4 regions of the Shewanella sp. SR43-8 genome follow, and region 4 is predicted to be linked to each of the others. Evidence: predicted binding sites of a transcription regulator. Region 4 holds the regulator's gene; each other region holds the start of a gene.
What was found. The regulator sigma-54, encoded in region 4, starts transcription at its own class of promoters, with help from an activator protein. The targets are predictions, from matches to a motif close to GTTGGCACGNNNNTNGNNT.
Positions count from the first base shown of each region.

Region 1 (5,168 bases), on a different contig from region 4:
TCTTACTTCAACTTCGCCAATGCCAATTACAACAGCATCAAATTGTTTGCTCGTATTACTATTTTTTACTCTGATAACGTCATTGAGATTACCGTCCCGTAAAGCTTCACCAAGGGTTTTAATTTCAATATTAGCGGTTTTAGCATAAATAGAAATCGTGTCTCCTTTGCAAACAAAACACAAGTTATTACTTAAGACTGGAGAGTCTTTCGCAACCCGACGTTTTACTCTTGAACCAATTAATGAGTTGATATCTGAAAAAAATTGGCCTTTTAGACTATATTGATCAATATACATAATGTGTAAATGTTGTTGGTCAATAATTTGGTCTGGTGACAGTATCTGGTTTGCCGCGACAACGGGGTATTGAATTTCAACTCGAACTGAGAGATACATTTGCCATGGGTAGTCATAGTCTGGACTATCACAGCTCAGTTTTACCATATTATTGCGACTAATCGCTCGTTCACTGGCAAGCTCAGCCGTTATTGGTGGATAGCACCGCGGAGGATTGACACGACCTTCAAGGTTTTGTGGGGTGATTTCGACCTTAGCTTTTGAGTCTGCTTCGATTTTTTTTTCTATCGTCTCTTTAGCTAAGTCATAAATGGTCGATAATGAGGGTGTTATTATCTCTTCGCTAGCAAATGCTGGCAAAAAAAATGTTATTGAACATAATAAACATAAAAAAAATACTTTCATAATGAAGATACTAGCTTGTTTTGCCAGAATACACCTATACTTTTAAAAACGGAAAATATGCGGGCTATCTCTGCATACACAATAAGCTAAAAAATATGTACCGATGACATAATAATTTCATTATGTCCCCGTCAAAAAAGTGTCAGCTCACCGTGTGTGAGTTAATTAATACAAATTAAAGCAAGTTGTATGCCCACTTTTTTAATTTAATGAATAGATAAGTATTCGCTGGGTTGTTGATGGTTTACACTCAAGGTTGATATGTCTTTAGCGATAAATGAGCTAGATGTAATGAGCTAACGTATTGTGTTGAACCTAGGTTTACTATAATTTCAATGAACAATTTTTATCCTTTTGGGTGACAGTTAACTACAAGGTCGTGTTATGTCGAGCATTTTAGATTCAGTCAATAAACGTACTCAGCTTGTCGGGCAAAACAGACTCGAGTTACTATTATTTAGGCTTAACGGCCGCCAACGGTTTGGGATTAACGTGTTCAAAGTGAAAGAGGTTTTACAATGCCCACCACTGACAACCTTACCGAAATTAAATCGTTATGTTAAAGGTGTTGCTCATATTCGTGGCGCAACGATTTCTGTTATCGATTTAAGTGCTGCAACGGGTGGTCGTCCACTGACATCAACTGAAAATTGCTTTATTATCATTTCCGAATACAACCGAAGCATTCAAGGCTTTTTAGTGAGTTCTGTTGAACGTATTATCAACATGAATTGGGAGGCAATTATGCCGCCTCCACAAGGTTCTGGTCGTTCTTCATATTTAACCGCAGTGACAGAGATAGAAGGCGAGTTGGTTGAGATTTTGGATGTTGAAAAAATTCTTGATGAAATTTCACCGGTTAAGACTTCGATCAGTCAAGAACTCAACGAAACTTTAACGATTGATAGAGAACAGCATTATCATATTATGGTTATTGATGATTCTGCAGTTGCACGTAAACAGATTATTCGTTCGTTAGAGTCTTTAAATCTGCAAATCGATACTGCCAAAGATGGTAGAGAAGCGTTAGAGATGTTGAAAAATATTGCCAAAGAAATGGATGATGTATCAGTGGAAATTCCGTTGATTATTTCTGATATTGAAATGCCTGAAATGGATGGCTACACTCTAACAGCAGAAATTCGTGATAATCCAAAGTTAAAGAATATAAAAGTCGTACTGCACACATCGTTAAGTGGTGTGTTTAACCAAGCGATGGTACAAAAAGTTGGGGCTAACGATTTTATTGCTAAGTTTAACCCCGATGAATTAGCCGCAGCGGTTAACAAACATTTGAGTTTATAATTGTTTAGAATTGAATAATATTGAACGTTCGGTCGGCTCATCGGCAAACATATTAGGAAGATAATGTGACAGATAAATCACTTGCTGAAGCAGAGTACAATCAATTTAGGCTGTTTTTAGAGCAGCATAGCGGTATTGTGTTAGGTGAGAACAAACAGTATTTAGTTCGTAGCCGTTTAGCGCCACTGATGGGAAAGCATAATTTGCCTTCTCTATCTGAGGTGGTTAAAAAGTCGATGAAACCGATAGAGCGTCAATTACGCGCCGAAGTGATAGATGCGATGACTACTAACGAAACCTTATGGTTTCGAGACCGTTATCCATTTGAGTTGCTGAGTAATTCTTTGTTGCCTGAATACAGCAAGTTGGGCCGACCATTAAAAATATGGTCTGCTGCTTGCTCATCTGGGCAAGAACCTTACTCTTTAGCTATGACAGTGTTGGAATATCAACAGCGTAAACCCGGTGCTTTGCCTGGGGGCGTGACAATTCAGGCAACAGATTTATCACCTTCTATGTTAGAGCGTTGTAAGAATGCTGAATATGATGGTTTAGCTCTGGCTCGTGGTTTGTCTGAAGAGCGTAAACGTCAGTTTTTTGATGCTTTACCGTCTGGCAATATGAAAGTGAAAGATAACGTAAAACGTTTAGTGAACTTCAGAGCACACAATCTACTTGAAAGTTATAGCTTATTAGGCAAGTTCGATATCATTTTTTGCCGTAATGTATTGATTTATTTTGCGCCAGAGGCAAAGGCTACCATTTTGCGGCAATTTGCTGCCGCACTTAATCCTAAAGGTATCTTATTCTTAGGTGCGTCAGAATCTCTTGCGGGGTTAACCGAAGAGTTTAATATGGTTCGCTGTAATCCCGGTATCTATTACCAGAAAAAAACCTAGCTAAAACAGTTGATTAGGTTCACCCCATGCCGACGATCGTCGGCATGTTAGTTTTTTTATTTTATTCTCCCATTATAAAAATTGTTGGCATAACCTTTGCTTTATATCTATCAGTTAGCTGATGGAGGCAATTTTATGGCGATTAATTTCGATAATGCATTAGGTGTTCACCAATATTCTTTGGGCGTACGAGCTCAAAGAGCTGAAGTGATTTCAAGTAACATCGCCAATGCCAATACTCCTCATTATAAAGCTCGAGATGTTAATTTTGCTTCTGCTATGCAAGCAGCAAGCTCACATCAGAAGGGTTTGAGCATGAGTCAAACCACAGAAAAACATTTCGATTTAACAGCGTTAAGTCAACAACATGTCCAATATCGTGTTCCAAATCAAGCCGATACAGGTGACGGTAATACTGTTGATACGCAGAAAGAACAATCAGCATTTATGCAAAATGCGCTCGAATATCAAATGTCATTAGGCTTCCTTGAAGGTAAGTTTAATGGCATGCGTAAAGCTTTGCGAGGTGATTAATCATGAGTTTATTTAATATTTTCAATGTGTCTGGATCAGGTATGTCTGCGCAGTCAGTGCGTTTGAATACCACTGCCAGTAATATTGCCAATGCGGATTCTGTATCAAGCAGTGTTGATAAAACTTATCGAGCACGTCATCCCATTTTTGAGGCTGAAATGCTTAAAGCTAATAGCCAGCAAAATAGTTCGCCGGGTGTTAACGTCAAAGGCATTGTTGAAAGTGATAAACCATTAATAAAAGAATACTCGCCAGATCATCCGATGGCTGATGGTGATGGTTTTATTTATAAACCGAATGTCAATGTGATGGAAGAAATGGCCGATATGATTTCTGCATCACGCTCTTATCAAATGAACGTTCAGGTGGCTGATGCAACTAAGTCTATGTTGCAACAGACGTTAAGGATGGGTAAATAGTATGATTATTCAAGGAGGTAACAATGAGCCTCGTTAATTCTTACAGTCAGTCTTTACCGCAACAATCCAGTAGCACATCAAATACAAGTGCTACCACGAAAAGTTCTGTACAGACAAATACAACCAGCACTACTACGGGGAACCCTTTCCTTGACGGAATTCGTTTACCCGAAGAAAGTGCGATCCCTGAATCAAAAGATCAGATGTTAAAGCAAGAAGATTTTTTTGCTTTACTCAGTCAACAGTTGTCTATGCAAGATCCTTTTAAACCGGTTGATAATGATCAAATGATTGCCCAAATGGCATCGTTTTCGACGGTTGATGGTATTTCAAATCTGAATGATGAGATCCTTAACCTCAATACGGTAATGAGTTCTAGCCAAGCGTTACAAGCATCAGGCTTAGTAGGTCGAAAAGTACTTATCCCTTCTGATACCGGGGCGATTTCTACTGAAAGCCCTGAGATTAAAGGTGTGATCAGTACGCCATCTGCAATTGAAACGATTACGGTGAAAATTGAAGATGAGTCGGGTCAGCTGATCAAGAGCTTTAATGTTGATGGCAGTGAAGGCGGCAATGTTGATGTGACATGGGATGGCTTAGGTAAGGATGGCCAACCCGTTAAAGCGGGTAATTACTCGATAAAAGCCAGTGGTAAAGTTGATGGAACGTCGGAAGATTTAGCGGTATCAACTTATGCACATGTGACAAGTGTGTCACTGGGCACTGCAGCGACTGGGGCCATTTTGAATTTGCGTGGAGTAGGCGGAATTAAGTTATCTGACGTACTCGCAGTATCTGAAACATAGTAAGGCCTGTATTGAATTATTGGCTTTATTGATAAATGAATTAATTGTGAGAGGTGAACTATGTCATTTAACATTGCACTGAGTGGTATTGCTGCCGCGCAAAAAGACTTAAATACAACCGCGAATAATATCGCAAACGTGAATACTATTGGTTTCAAAGAATCACGAGCCGAGTTTGCTGATGTGTACGCAAATTCTATTTTTTCGAACAGTAAAACTGCTGTCGGTGGTGGAGCAACCACCACTCAAGTGGCACAGCAATTTCATCAAGGTAGTTTGCAATTTACCAGTAATTCACTGGATATGGCGATCAGTGGCGGTGGTTTCTTTGTTACGTCGTCTGAGTTAGGGTCGCAAGATCAGTCATATACACGTGCAGGGGCATTTAAAGTTGACTCGGCCAACTATATGGTCGATTCAGCGGGTAACTTTTTACAAGGTTTCCCTGTTGATGAAGATGGTAACTCGACTTCTGTGAGTTTAACCACAACCCAACCGAT
Region 1 is NZ_JACJDX010000001.1:210,062-215,229, reverse strand. Features, by position in the region: gene flgA (flagellar basal body P-ring formation chaperone FlgA) at 1-702, opposite strand, end outside; gene H5114_RS00880 (chemotaxis protein CheV) at 1,087-2,007, shown strand; gene H5114_RS00875 (protein-glutamate O-methyltransferase CheR) at 2,073-2,906, shown strand; gene flgB (flagellar basal body rod protein FlgB) at 3,042-3,440, shown strand; gene flgC (flagellar basal body rod protein FlgC) at 3,443-3,859, shown strand; gene flgD (flagellar hook assembly protein FlgD) at 3,883-4,668, shown strand; gene flgE (flagellar hook protein FlgE) at 4,729-5,168, shown strand, end outside.
Region 1: flgB (flagellar basal body rod protein FlgB) is a predicted target of sigma-54. The motif match lies at 2,990-3,008, and genes of this name have one in related genera.

Region 2 (5,168 bases), on a different contig from region 4:
CAAAAAGTCGTACTTGAGCTTCGCAGGTTTGGAATCCTTGTTCGACTTTGCCATTGTATGGTTAAAGAGCTTACCGATAGGGGCTGATAGCTGATTAGCATTGATGATAGTGTCTAATTCGTGAAGTACGCCGCGGCTACTTTTTGATCTTTCAACAAAAATTAACATGGAAATGGGTAATAAGCTGGGGATCTTTTTTGTCAGTGCTTTTTTGATGTCACTGTATTGAGCAAGCTTCGGATATTGGAGTAATTCAAGCGAGCTTATTTCAATATGATTATTACTAAAATATGAGGTCCAAAATGATGCGGAGCGAGTCTCTTCAGTAAAAAGCGATTCTGCTAGCGCATTATCTTCTGGGAGTAATTGTTGCAGTAAGGCTTCATTGATTTCAGTTTCATCGGCTTGGGTAGAAAAATAGCAATTACCATTATCCTGCTCAATGGTGGCTTCGCTAAAGAGCAAAGGCGATACCACCGTTTTAAGCTCGCCTTTTATGGTGACTTTGCCGACAAACAAGAACCGTGCATACAGTAATACTCTTTCTCTTTGATACATTGCTACCCGTTTTAACATTGGGGCGGCAAATTCTTCGGGGATAGGTAGCCGAGGTAAAAAACCTGTGCCTAGTTCATCTTTACCTTGAAGAATTAAACGGTCTTCTTGTTTAAGTTTATTGACGTTCCAAAGATTAATGGAGGCACTATCTTCCTTGTAGCAATCTCGGTAATAAGAAATAATTTGTTTGTAACTCAATGAAGTAATTCCATTTACTGATGGTCCCAAGATATATTAGACACTATGCGGCATGGCTCGCAGCGAAAGTGAAACATGTCTAACAAAGGCTGTTCAAGTTTCCAATGATGTGAACCACAACGTGGGCAAGCTCGGTTTAATTCGCTTTCTAACGACTCACCACCGACACGATACAGATAATAGTAAGTTGGTATTTGCGTTAAAAACTCTATTCTGCCACGTAAATCCCAACCTCGTCTAAACAGGTCGCTGTCTACCCGAGTGATTTCATCTAATGCGGCAAATTCAGCTTTAGTGGCAGCCGCCATTTGTAGCTCATCACATGCTTGCCATTCTGTTTGCCATTTTATAATGCGTTTATGATCGCCATTGAAGGTCGCAGGTAATTGATACAGGGGGATAGGCAAGAGATTATCGCCATTACGTAGCGGTGAGCACATATGAACATAACTGGTATACAACACCTGCCATGATGGTGTCTCTGTGCTGCTAACTTCAGAGTTAATGTCTTGGCCGATGAACTTTTCTCTAGGAGCCAATAGTTTGGCCGCGGTTAATCCGGCTAAAGTGACCTTTACCCACGGGCTATGATAACGATTTGCCAGGCTGGTTTTTTCGGGTAACAACAGGCGAACTCTAAATTCACCATCATTAAAAGCGACGGCAAACTCCCTGCCTAAAATTTGTCCATTCGCCCTTAGGGCTTCAAGAAAAGCGTTGATGGCTTTTTCTACGGTATCAATTGTTGTGTCGGCAAAACATTCAAAGCGCAGTTCAGTAACAAACATCTATTGGTCTGCCTTATTAATAATGATATTGCTTTGAATGGCATTGTCTTGTAATTGATTTTCTAGCTGTTCGACTCGCTTAGTGAGCAGTGTGACGTGTTGTTGCAGACTCATGACCTGCTGAATAACATCGGTAAGATCCACGTTATTATCTGCAGGTTGGTCAGCCACAGCGGCAATATCGGCTAATTCTGGTATGTGTTGCCACTCGGATTTTGGCAACGCCTTAAACTGTTGTAAACCTTGGATTAGGGTAGGCATTGGAATGCTATTTCCTAAACGGCTTTTAATCAGTGCCAAACAGGGAGTATTTCCATTGTTAGCAATCGATTTAGCCGCGGCAAGTACTTGCTCAATTGGACTCATTGTTGGTTAAATTCCTTAATTCGGTGGTGTGAGATTAACTAATTCTTATTAAATATAAAAATAAAGATATATAAATCAGCGTTTTAATTTTTGGCACGATTCTGGCTTAAAGGAACTGTAAATACAATGCGGATTTTATTTTAACAAAAAGGATGCAACATGAAATTAAAACTTATCACAGCTGGATTAATTATTGCCACATCAGTAGGGCTAAGTGGTTGTGTTATCAGTGTCGGTGATCATGAATCGGCTAAAAGTGCTGACTATTGGCAAGTTCAACAAGATAAGAATCGTGAACTGTTGAGCAAACTGTCTATGGGGATGACGAGTGATCAAGTGATAACTCTAATGGGCACCGCCGATTTCAGCGAAGCTTATATTAAGCCGACTGAAAACCAAGGGGAACAGTCTATCAAGGTCATGTTTTACCGAACGCAATGGGCGCAAGGCGATGGTAAAACAACCAAAGATGAATGCACGCCCATTGTGTTTCGCGATGATGTTTTAGTCGGTTGGGGTAACACCGCCTACAAACAAATCTGATGAGATAATGGCGCTGTTATAAGGTCAAAAATTAATTACATTTCAGCGCGCATCATTACGTCCAATTGGTCAATCACTTCTGACCATTGGGCGTCTTCTCGTAATGCTTCTTTTAAAAATGCTTTTTGGCCTGGATTCCAGCAATCTGCATCGGTTATTAACGTATGCTTAGCAAGCTTATTTTGCATAACAAAGTCATCGATACCCACTTGATCATGCGGTAAACCTAGTTGCATAAATAAATGGCTAAGATCATTTGATGTAGTGTCCATTTAAAGGATTCCTTGTAATGGTGTGGTAAACAAATTCAGTATCAGCGTTGATGAGGTAAATAGCAAACAACTGGCAATGACAACCGCGAACAGGCTAAATGCGTAAACAAAACTTGTAGAATGTTTCAAACTTGTTAAGTTAGATTGAGTTTAGAGAGTCAATAACAAGGAATAAAAATGGACAATCACACCTTGGAAACTATTCGTGCAGTGTATTTGACCGCAGAAGACCTGAGAGTCGCAGCTTCCATTCTCTACAACGCATATCATGATGACCCCTATTTTATTGACGTGCTTGCTCAAGATGATGAACAACAATATGAGCAAAAGCTTCGGGCAGCCATTCGTGAAGAGTTAAATGAGTTATGGCAACAAGAACAAGCTTTAATCGGTTTATTTGATGGTGAGCGTTTAATCGGAATTGCGTGTGTCATTTCTGATCTCATTCCTTTGGGTGAGGGACGATATTGGCACTGGCGTTTCAAAATGATGCTGGGTACCGGATGGAAATCGACCCAAGGATTAATGCAAAAAGAAACCTGCATTCTTGAACATCTGCCTTCTCAAAAGTGTGGTGTTTTACAATTTATTGCTATATCACCAAATGAGCAGCAAAAAGGTTATGGGGCTAAGTTAATTCAAGCGGTATTGAGTTGGTGTGATGAACAACCTGATCTCGATGGAGTCGGCGTGTTTGTTAGTAATCCATCACATCATCGGGCTTTGGTAACACAAGGGTTTAGCAGTATTGCTAACGTTAGCATCGGTAATATAGAAGGTGAAATTCTGTTTTACAGTAAAGTGTAAAGCCAGCGTAAAATAATTGAATACTCATCGGGCCATATCATTTGCGGATTATCAATTAAGGAGTGAATAGTGGAACCTAAACGTTATTCTTCATTTACAGAATTTTACCCATTTTATCTGTCGCAACATCAAAACCCTATTTGTCGAAGGCTGCATTATATTGGCAGTAGCATTATTTTGGTTATCATTGTGAGTACCTTGATTAATCAGCATTGGTGGCAATTATTGTGGCTGCCCGTTGTGGGTTATGGCTTTGCATGGTTAGGGCATTTTCTATTTGAAAAAAATAGGCCTGCTACATTCACTTATCCGCTTTATAGTTTGTGGGCTGATTGGGTCATGTTTGGGCAGATGATAATGCGCCTGTGGCGAAAATCAATCCGATAGTAATAACCTGCTCATGCTTTTGTAAGCCATATCCTACAAGCATGTAAGGGATCTTATCTAAAGTTGTCAGCGTTTAACGTCATTAATTATATTTAATATATAAAAATCATAGTATTACATGTTTTTTCTTGAGTGTCGGTATGTTAAGCATCTATTTCAATGATGTTGAGTGACTTTTCATCGAGCTGGTTTTGATTAGAATGTAGTTATCGAAAGCGAGTTATTTGTTGGTTTTCTTAGGATGAGAAATAAGACAATTAATGCTTAAGAATATCATGGATGTTATTAGGACACGCTCACGGATTGAGCATAAGCTCGGCAAATGGATAGCCGAATCAAGGATGAGTGAAAACAGTCATGCTGTTGACACAAGGATAACAAGGATAGGGCTGCAGGATGCAGCATGGATAGATTCAACGGATTGAATAGATTTACCGCTCAGTCAATGGATAGGCTGTTCAAAGGAGTGACACTCATGAGTTTGTTTGTATTACACAAATAGACAAGGAAATGAGAACAGGGAAAAGGACTGCAGGAAGCATGTTTACATGGATGGTGTGCAGGGAGCAAATATTCAGCAGGATGCTGACAAAAGTGTTAACGGGCACAACCTTATAACTTAAGGTTGTGCCTTTTTGCATCTAAAACTCATATTTGAGCCGCTACGGAATTCTATGGTCGGACTGGTTGATGATGTGCTAGGTTAACTGGCTTTAGCTTATCTAAATCGCTAATCTCAATATTCATAATAAGTCCTATCGATATCGTTCAGTTTTCGCGATGTTTTTATAATCCTGTGATGTAATTGAATACTTATTTGAACGATTATCTCGTCATCTTTGTGACACTAATGTTCGCCAATATGACCCAATATCAACTGAATCTGCTAATGCCTATATTGATACTCTCAATTTATCCCGAGGGCATGTTCAAGCATGTCATTGATACTCTGAAAATGCTGATGATTATCTCAATGACCTTTTGTCTAAATAATAAACTCAATGTAATAGTGACAGCTTTCTGCCATAGTGAACCTCCACATTATTAACTTCGTAGTGCACATATGTTTGATGCAAGCAGGCCATCATCTCGAAAAATAAGGAGGGTGTTATGAAAAGTATATTAATGCTAACAATATTGGCAGCAAGCTTATTGTCCTATGCTTCTAACGCCACGGCAGATAAGACCATTTTAGCCGGAGGATGTTTTTGGTGTATGGAGTCCGATTTTGAAAAGCTTGATGGTGTTA
Region 2 is NZ_JACJDX010000001.1:122,271-127,438, reverse strand. Features, by position in the region: gene H5114_RS00535 (ATP-binding protein) at 1-756, opposite strand, end outside; gene H5114_RS00530 (Zn-ribbon-containing protein) at 771-1,544, opposite strand; gene H5114_RS00525 (hypothetical protein) at 1,545-1,910, opposite strand; gene H5114_RS00520 (DUF3192 domain-containing protein) at 2,070-2,453, shown strand; gene H5114_RS00515 (DUF2789 domain-containing protein) at 2,489-2,725, opposite strand; gene H5114_RS00510 (GNAT family N-acetyltransferase) at 2,903-3,532, shown strand; gene H5114_RS00505 (DUF962 domain-containing protein) at 3,602-3,919, shown strand; gene msrA (peptide-methionine (S)-S-oxide reductase MsrA) at 5,030-5,168, shown strand, end outside.
Region 2: H5114_RS00520 (DUF3192 domain-containing protein) is a predicted target of sigma-54. The motif match lies at 2,000-2,018, and genes of this name have one in related genera.

Region 3 (5,168 bases), on a different contig from region 4:
TCGTGCCGAAGCCAAAATGCCACCCATTTTAACGGCAATGAAAGATAATATGTTGTATTTAAAACATAACCTAAACGCGCAAGCGATTGGGGCCATTAAAGGCGATTTTGCCAATTTACAAACCGACATATCCAGCCTGATTAACGACATGAACAAATCAATTGCTGAATCAAATAAGTTTATTGAGTCAATGGAGCAAGGCTAGCCATTAGCAAAAACATCAATTCAATACCCAAAAGCACTGTCTCTACATTCGTCATCTATGATGTTCTGACAGCTGCTTTGGAGATTGTTGAACTGATTGATATTCCAGGGTAGCTCAATCGATCGGCGATTCATCTACCGGTAAGGCAGTGCGGCTAAAAATTTGCTTTAGTACCACAGTGGTTTCAATGCTCGCGACAAACCTGAGGTTACCAAGAGATTTCTTGATGAAGTGCTCATAGGAAACTAAGTCTTTAGCAACTATTTTGAGCACATAATCATACGCCCCAGTCACTACTGCACACTCCATCACTTGTGGGAGTTGCGCCATAGTAGATTCAAATAATGCGGTTGATTGATCAGTATGCTCAGTTAAACGAACCGATGTATAAACCACCACATTCAAGCCTACCTTTAGCGGATCAACTTGCGCACCATAACCTAAAATAACCTTATCTTGTTCAAGCTTTTTGACTCGTCGCAAACAAGGAGTATCTGACATATTAACCTTGTCGGCCAATTCAGAAACTGCCATTCGGCCCTGACGTTGCAGTATTTCTAATAGCTTGAGGTCTTTCTTATCCATTGAACACATCGTTTTTGAGTGAGTGATTAACGGTATAAATATCACACTCTTGAGTGAAATCCTCTAAAAACTTACGTTATTCACAAAAATATCAAACAATTGCGCACTACAAAAAATAAGCCTGACAATATTGTTATTTTTTCACATAAAAAAAACCCGATAAGTGATTATCGGGTTTTGTTGACTGATTTATTGCCGAAACAATTGAGTCATTACAAGCTGTAGTACATTTCAAACTCAAGTGGATGAGTAGTACGTGCTACACGCTCAGATTCTGCTGTTTTAAGCTGAATATAAGACTGAATAAAGTCTTCGCTGAACACGCCGCCTTTAGTTAAGAACTCATGATCCGCTTGTAAATTTTCTAGTGCGTTTTCTAATGAAGTCGCAACCTGTGGAATTTCAGCCGCTTCTTCAGCAGGTAAGTCATATAGATCTTTATCCATCGCTTCGCCTGGGTGGATCTTGTTTTGAATACCGTCAAGACCAGCCATTAGCAATGCTGCAAAACCTAAATATGGGTTTGCATGTGGATCAGGGAAGCGCGCTTCGATACGACGACCTTTAGGGCTTGGTACCACTGGAATACGAATTGAAGCACTGCGGTTACGAGCAGAATACGCAAGCATGACTGGCGCTTCAAAATGTGGCACTAAACGCTTGTAAGAGTTAGTGCTTGGGTTAGTGAATGCATTCAATGCACGAGCATGCTTAATGATGCCGCCGATGTAATAAAGAGCAAGGTCACTCAAACCAGCATACTTATCACCAGCAAATAAGTTTACGCCATCTTTAGACAAAGATTGATGCACGTGCATACCACTACCGTTGTCGCCAACGATTGGTTTTGGCATAAATGTCGCCGTCTTGCCATAAGCATGAGCCATGTTATGAACGACATACTTAAGAATTTGAATTTCGTCCGCTTTTTTAGTCAATGTGTTAAAACGCGTAGCGATTTCGTTTTGACCGGCTGTTGCCACTTCATGGTGATGCGCTTCAACCACTTGACCCATTTCTTCCAGCACTAAACACATTGCTGAACGTAAGTCTTGTGAAGAGTCAACTGGTGCAACTGGGAAGTAACCACCTTTCACCATTGGACGGTGACCAGTGTTACCTTCTTCATAGCTTTTAGCTGAGTTCCATGAAGCTTCTTTAGCATCAATTTTAACAAAACAACCTGACATGTCAGTACCAAAACGGACATCGTCAAATAGGAAGAATTCAGGCTCTGGACCAATCAATACTGTATCTGCGATACCAGTAGAAATTAGATACTGCTCAGCTTTTTTTGCAATTGAACGTGGGTCACGATCATAACCTGTCATAGTACCAGGCTCTAAAATATCACAACGAATAAGTGCGGTTGTTTCTTCAGTAAAAGGATCAAGTACAAACGTTGTAGGATCAGGCATGAGTACCATGTCAGATTCATTAATGCCTTTCCAGCCTGCGATTGAAGAGCCATCAAACATTTTACCGTCTTCAAAAAATTCTTCATTTACTTGATGAGAAGGAATAGAAACGTGCTGCTCTTTACCTTTAGTGTCGGTAAAGCGTAAGTCTACAAACTTAACTTCTAACTCTACAAGTTGTTTTAAAACTGATTCAACTGACATTCTCAAGCCTCCGGTAGGGTAAAGGGTTGTCCCTTAATATAATCTTGGTATTCGCCAGATGGTGCATCTGGAAAACGAATCTGTGCATAATGGTCTGTAATAAGCGATATTCATGCCACTTCGCTAACTAATTGATTTTATTGATATGAGACTTCTATCAAATCTTCAAAAAAATAAATCTGCACCATCTTCGAGCACCACTATGTTTCATCATGGTGCAAAAGTCCATAATAGTGCACCCTGTAAATATGGCTATTTTAAACAATGTCACATTTTTGTATTACAGTATGGTTATGCTTAATATATAAACGTTTTATGCTGTTTTTTAATCCATAGCAAGCGATAGATTTACAAGTGTTCAAAAATAATCCTATCTACAAAAGCTGCTGTGAAGTAGAATGGCACGCTTTTTTACAGTAGCTATAACCTATAACTACTGTTAGATCCTTTTTTTTTATTTGCTGGTTTAGAGGTTTATCCGTGCTAGAGAATTTACGTAACATCGCCATTATTGCCCACGTTGACCATGGCAAAACAACCCTGGTTGACAAAATGTTGGCGCAGTCAGGAACCCTTGCATCTCGTGGAGAAGCTACTGAGCGGGTTATGGATTCTAACGATCTTGAAAAAGAACGTGGGATCACCATTCTGGCAAAGAACACAGCCATCCAGTGGAACGACTACCGTATTAATATCGTAGATACTCCTGGCCACGCCGATTTCGGTGGTGAAGTTGAACGTGTTCTATCTATGGTTGACTCAGTATTACTTTTGGTTGATGCAGTTGATGGTCCTATGCCACAAACTCGCTTTGTAACCAAGAAAGCATTCGCTCAAGGCCTTAAGCCAATTGTTGTTATCAACAAAATTGACCGTCCAAGTGCTCGTCCTGATTGGGTTATTGACCAAGTATTCGATTTATTCGTTAACTTAGGTGCCACTGACGAACAACTCGATTTCCCAATCGTTTATGCTTCGGCATTAAATGGTTTTGCAACCTTAGACCCAGATGTAGCGAGCGATGATATGACGCCGCTATTCCAAACTATCGTTGAGAAAGTATCTTTCCCAGATGCTGATGCAGAAGCGCCATTCCAAATGCAAATTTCTCAAATCGATTATAACTCATACGTGGGTGTTATCGGTATTGGGCGTATTACCCGTGGTAGCATTAAGACTAACCAACAAGTGACCATTATTGGCGCTGACGGTAAGACACGTAACGGTAAAATGGGCCAAGTATTAGGTTACATGGGTCTTGATCGTACTGAAGTACCAATTGCAAATGCTGGTGACATCGTTGCCATCACAGGTTTAGGCGAGCTTAAAATCTCTGACACTATCTGTGCTGTGAATGCAGTAGAAGCAATGCCACCGTTAACTGTTGATGAACCAACACTAACGATGACATTCCAAGTAAACACTTCTCCGTTCGCGGGTAAAGAAGGTAAGTACGTTACTTCACGTAACATTCTTGAACGTTTACAGACTGAATTAGTTCACAACGTAGCACTACGCGTTGAAGAAACAGAAAGTCCAGACCGTTTCCGCGTTTCAGGTCGTGGTGAATTACACTTATCGATTCTAATTGAAAACATGCGTCGTGAAGGTTATGAATTAGCTGTATCGCGTCCAGAAGTTATTCTAAAAACAATCGATGGTGAGTTATGTGAACCATACGAAACAGTTACTGTTGATGTTGAAGAAGATCATCAAGGTACCGTAATTGAAAAATTAGGTGTTCGTAAAGGCGAAATGAAAGACATGCAGCTTGATGGTAAAGGTCGTGTACGTATCGACTTCGTTATCCCAAGCCGTGGCTTAATTGGTTTCCAAACCGAATTCTTAACTGCAACATCTGGTACTGGTCTAATTTATCATTCATTTGATCATTACGGTCCACACAAAGGTGGCGATATTGGTCAACGCGCTAACGGCGTATTGATTTCAAACGCAACAGGTAAGGCACTAACATTCGCCTTATTCGCATTACAAGACCGTGGTCGTATGTTTATTGGTCACGCTGCTGAAGTGTATGAAGGTCAAGTAGTGGGTATTCATGCTCGCTCTAACGATTTGACAGTAAACTGTTTGAAAGGTAAGCAGCTAACTAACATGCGCGCATCAGGTACTGATGAAGCACAAGTATTGACGACTCCTATTACACTGACACTTGAGCAAGCTCTTGAATTCATCGATGATGATGAATTAGTTGAAGTAACTCCTAAGAACATCCGTGTTCGTAAGAGATTCTTAACTGAAAACGAGCGTAAGCGTAATAACCGCAGTTAATTACCATTAATGAGTGGCAACACTCATTAAGACCTAAAAAGCCCAGATGCCTGCATCTGGGCTTTTTGTTGTCTGGTCTCTACAGGCAGCCTAGGACGCTGCGCTGCTAGTACGCTTCGCGGCTAGAGGCTATAAAGTCAACAGCTTAACAGCGAAGCAACTCTAGCAGTGACGAAGTCACGCCCTAGCAGCGAAGCGACTCTAGCAGGACGTAGTCACGCCCTAGCAGCGAAGCGATGCTAATGATACAAGATGAAAACATTTAACTAGATATTTTACGTAAACGCAGATAGATTCGACTCAAGATGATTTTTAAGGAGAATATATGAGTATGTTGCAACAGGTAAGCGTCGCTAAAAAAGCCAATGTGTATTTTAACGGTAAAGTGATTAGTAGAAGTGTGGTGTTGGCTGATGACAGTAAACAAACTTTAGGTGTTGTGTTGCCTGGTGAATATGAATTTG
Region 3 is NZ_JACJDX010000008.1:161,081-166,248, reverse strand. Features, by position in the region: gene H5114_RS12125 (DUF2959 domain-containing protein) at 1-205, shown strand, start outside; gene H5114_RS12120 (Lrp/AsnC family transcriptional regulator) at 320-790, opposite strand; gene glnA (glutamate--ammonia ligase) at 1,003-2,412, opposite strand; gene typA (translational GTPase TypA) at 2,893-4,704, shown strand; gene H5114_RS12105 (pyrimidine/purine nucleoside phosphorylase) at 5,030-5,168, shown strand, end outside.
Region 3: glnA (glutamate--ammonia ligase) is a predicted target of sigma-54. The motif match lies at 2,514-2,532, and genes of this name have one in related genera.

Region 4 (5,168 bases):
ACTCATCGCTATAGGTAACCCTGCAACGTTTTCACAAGAGTTAGACGACGGTCAAATTGGTACCGCCAGTGCCAACGAAATAAGCTATGATCTTGCTACCACTACACTGACATTGACAGGTAATGCCAAACTGGATCAATCTGGTAGCCAAGTAACCGGTAACCGTATTAAGTACAACATTAACGCTCAAGAGCTAATTGCTGAAAGTACTGGTACAGGAAAAGATCGCGTTATTACTATTATTCAACCTGAGAATTTCCAAGACGAGACTGCACCAAAGCAAAATCTCCCTGAAATTCCTGTTAAAAAGCAGATCAAACCATGACCCAAATAACCCTAACGGCTGAAAATTTAGCTAAAAGCTATAAAACTCGTCAGGTTGTTAAAGATGTGAGTTTAACCGTTAAAACAGGCCAAATTGTCGGTCTTTTAGGCCCCAATGGTGCAGGTAAAACAACCACGTTTTATATGGTTGTCGGCTTAGTGCAAAGCGATAAAGGTCGGATCTTAATTGATGATGACGACTTAACCGCCGACCCAATGCATCTTAGAGCTCGCAAAGGGATTGGTTACTTGCCGCAAGAAGCCAGTATTTTTCGCAAACTGACCGTATACGACAATATTATGGCCGTATTGCAGACTCGCAAAGAACTCACTAGCGACCAACGGATTGAGCAGGTAGAGCATTTATTAGAAGAATTCCATATCACTCATATTCGCGACAGCCAAGGCATGTCGTTGTCTGGTGGGGAACGTCGTCGAGTAGAGATAGCGCGCGCGCTGGCCGCTAATCCTAAATTTATTTTGCTCGATGAGCCTTTTGCGGGGGTTGACCCTATTTCTGTCATCGACATAAAAAAAATCATTCAACAGCTTAAAAACCGCGGCTTAGGGGTATTAATTACCGATCATAACGTACGTGAAACCTTAGACGTCTGTGAGCGCGCTTATATTGTCAGCCAGGGTAATTTAATTGCCGAAGGCACACCTGATGAGATATTGAGTAATCAACAAGTTCGGGCTGTGTACTTAGGTGAACAATTCAAGCTATAGTTACTTTACTGGCCTTTTAGTCTATCTAACTCATTTCATTGAACGATATCTAAATAGCGTTAAATGTCATTGATGTATGTGACAATCGATTACAGTTTTCGAGATTGTCATTTTTATGGAAATCATCTAGGGATAAGCGGTAAATGAAAGCGTCACTCCAACTCAAAATGGGTCAACACTTAACCATGACCCCTCAATTGCAGCAAGCGATCCGCTTACTGCAATTATCGTCATTGGAGCTACAGCAAGAAATCCAACAAGCATTGGACTCAAACCCATTGCTTGAAATAGAAGATGAGTTTTCTCAAGCAAAAGACTCAGTAAAAGAAAGTCGCGACCAATCGGACACCGACTTTAGTGACAACAGCGTGGTCAATATAGAAAAAGACACCTCAACAGTCGACACAGCAGAATCCATGACCAAAGAAACCATGGACGATTTAGCTATGGATACCACATGGGATGAAGTGTACACCGCCTCTCCAATGTCAGGTTCAGGCAGCGCTAGCATGCGCGATGATGATATGCCATTCCAAGGTGAAACGACTGAAGGCTTATATGAACATTTAGAGTGGCAAAAAAATCTCACGCCATTTTCTGACACTGATCGAGCGATTGCTACCGCGATTATTGATGCCATTGATGAACGCGGCTATTTAACCCAAAGCACTGAAGATATTCTCGAAGCCATGGGTGATGAAAGTGTTGAACTAGATGAAGTTGAAGCGGTATTAAAACGTATTCAACACTTTGATCCCGTAGGTGTTGCCGCACGAGATTTAAGCGAATGTTTATTCATTCAATTAGCCCAATATGCCGACACAACCCCACATATAGACAATGCCCGTCTGCTCATTAAAGACTATTTAGATTTAATTGCTGGGCGCGATTTTAGATTATTGATGCGCAAAACCAAGCTCAAAGAAAACGAGTTGCGTGACGCAATCACCTTAATCCAGTCACTTAACCCTCGCCCGGGCTTGTTAGTCACCGCTATTGATGACGAATATGTTATTCCTGATGTAACCGTACTAAAGAAGAATGGCCGTTGGGTTGTAGAGTTAAACCCAGACAATATGCCTAAAATTGGCGTTAATCAACAATATGCAGCCATGGCTAGAAGCAGTAAAAACTCTGCCGATAGCCAATTTATTCGCGGTCATTTACAAGAAGCTAAATGGTTCATCAAGAGTATCGAAAGCCGCAATGAGACCTTATTGAAAGTCGCCAATTGTATTGTGCAATTTCAGCAAGGTTTCTTTGAATATGGTGAAGAAGCCATGAAACCTATGGTGCTCAATGATATTGCTGAAGCAGTAGAAATGCATGAATCAACTATTTCACGGGTTACCACTCAAAAATATATGCACACACCACGTGGGCTATTTGAATTAAAGTACTTTTTCTCTAGCCATGTCAGCACCGACGATGGCGGAGAATGCTCATCTACCGCTATTCGTGCTTTTATCAAAAAACTGGTTGCAGCAGAAAACCAGCAAAAGCCATTAAGTGACAGCAAAATGGCCCAACTGCTGGCAGATCAGGGGATCAACGTTGCGCGTCGTACGATTGCAAAATACCGCGAAGCGATGCTCATTCCGCCCTCAAACCAACGTAAGAGTTTATAACCTACAAGGCAACGGAGGATTTTTATGCTTATCAATATGACAGGTAGAAATATCGACATTACCGAATCTTTACGTGAATACGTTCAAGGTAAATTTTCAAAGCTTGAACGACACTTCGATCAGATCAATAATGTACACGTTGTGCTCAATGTAGAAAAATTACAACAAAAAGCAGAAGCTAAAATCAACCTTAATGGTGCAGAGATTTTTGCCATGTCAGAAAGCACTGATATGTATGCTGCAATAGACGCCCTGATCGATAAACTCGACCGTCAGGTAATTAAACACAAAGAGAAGTATACAAAACACTAACGATGGAACTTTGTACCATTCTGCAGCCGGAATGCACTACCTGTGCCACACCGGGCAGTAAGAAAAAAGTACTGGAACTCATCAGCAATTTAGTCGCTGCCCAGTACCCACCCCTATCTTCGCAAGAGGTTTTTGAAAGCCTATTAGCGAGAGAGAAAATGGGTAGCACAGGTATAGGAAATGGCATTGCGATACCTCATGGTAGATTAACGACCATAGAACATCCGATCGCAATATTTATTAAATGTGAAGAAGCCATTGCCTTTGATGCAATCGATAAACAGCCCGTGGATATTTTATTTGCTTTGTTAGTACCTGCAGATCAGTGCCAACAGCATTTAAGCACGCTATCAAGCGTGGCTCAAAAATTAAGCGATAAGCAAATATTGAAACAGCTTCGTAAAACTCACGACTCAACAGAACTTTATCGGGTTATTACTGCATGAAACTTGTCATAGTATCGGGACGTTCAGGCTCAGGAAAATCTGTTGCTCTAAGAGTATTAGAAGATCTAGGGTATTATTGTGTTGATAATTTGCCTTTACCACTGATTGGCATATTACTGGCTCAGCTCAAAGGTAATAACGATCTAGTGGCAATTAGTGTTGATGTACGCAACATTGCCGAGCAAGGTAAAGTCCTTCAAGATCAACTTGCCTTACTTGAACATGACACTGAAATTGTTAGCTTCTTTTTGAATTCTAATGATAAAGTGCTACTCAAACGCTATAGCGAAACGCGTCGATTACACCCGTTATCTAAAAATCATATTTCACTGCAAGAAGCGATCATATTAGAAGGCCGTTTACTTGAGCCTATCGCAAAAATTGTTGATCATTATATTGACACCTCTGCCCTGAATATTTACGAATTAAGCGACCAAGTCAGGCAAATCTTGTTAGGTAGTGTCGATAAAGAGTTAGTGATTAACTTTGAGTCTTTTGGCTTTAAACACGGTATGCCAACAGAAGCTGATTTTATGTTTGATGTGCGCTTTTTACCTAATCCGCATTGGGAAATAGCACTACGACCACTCACAGGTTTAGACGAACCGGTACAAGAGTTTTTAGGTCGGCAACCTCTAGTGAATAAGTTTATCTGGCAAATTGAAAACTTATTTGAAACCTGGATGCCGCATTTAGAACGTAATAACCGCAGCTATCTGACTATCGCCATTGGTTGCACCGGTGGCCAGCATCGCTCGGTATATATAGCCGATCAATTAGCAAAAAGGTTTAGACATGGCAGTAAACATACAGTTAATGCTCGCCACAGAGAATTAAATTTAACTGATACTGACAGCTAACTGAGCATAGGATCGCGCCAATGATCAAACTTGAACGCCAAGTAACCATTTCAAATAAATTAGGGTTACATGCTCGAGCTGCAACAAAACTTGCTGTTTTAGCGGGTGATTTTGATGCCAGTATCACGTTAACTCAAGGCGATAAAAACGCCAGTGCAGCAAGTGTACTTGGGTTATTAATGCTTGAAAGTGGCATAGGTAAAATGATCACAGTAACAGCCCAAGGCCCAGATGCTGAAGTGGCATTAAATGCCGTATGTGATCTGATTAATGCTAAATTTGATGAGTCTTGCTAAATTGTTTAGTGATACTTTCACTAATTACTGATCGTTAAGCCATCATCACTTATTTATTTCCATCTTTAAATGAAGTCGTCATACTAACCAAACTGCCACGATATTGCTGTTCGAAGGTTAACGATCAGTTCCTCGATAATATTAGCCTTTATATTGAAACGCGCGGCGGATCCCCAGCTGATTAAGTATTCATTCTCTTAAGAGAGATTAGCGTTGTAGCCAATTTCAATCACGGTTCTCGCTTGACCAAACACCGATGTAATCGGACGTTAATTTTTGTGTAAAGCAACATCAGCAGTTCAGACTTTCGTTCGGCGCAAGTCACTCAACGATTTTATTGCTGCATTTCATTTCTTGCCCGCAGATAACAATTCTTGCATCAATATGCCAAACAGAGAAACTGAAACTGCCCAAAATCATTACATACAGAATCATATTCGTATGACAAATAGGAAGTTGATATATGGGTAAAGAGTACCTAGATAATGAAATAACAGAACAACGACTCAATCAACTCGCTCAAGCGTTAGACAGTGGATTGTTTGTTCATGCTCGCAATATGTTACATGCAAT
Region 4 is NZ_JACJDX010000003.1:208,234-213,401, forward strand. Features, by position in the region: gene lptA (lipopolysaccharide transport periplasmic protein LptA) at 1-325, shown strand, start outside; gene lptB (LPS export ABC transporter ATP-binding protein) at 322-1,053, shown strand; gene H5114_RS05155 (RNA polymerase factor sigma-54) at 1,197-2,681, shown strand; gene hpf (ribosome hibernation promoting factor) at 2,706-2,993, shown strand; gene ptsN (PTS IIA-like nitrogen regulatory protein PtsN) at 2,996-3,439, shown strand; gene rapZ (RNase adapter RapZ) at 3,436-4,299, shown strand; gene H5114_RS05175 (HPr family phosphocarrier protein) at 4,320-4,595, shown strand; gene mgtE (magnesium transporter) at 5,059-5,168, shown strand, end outside.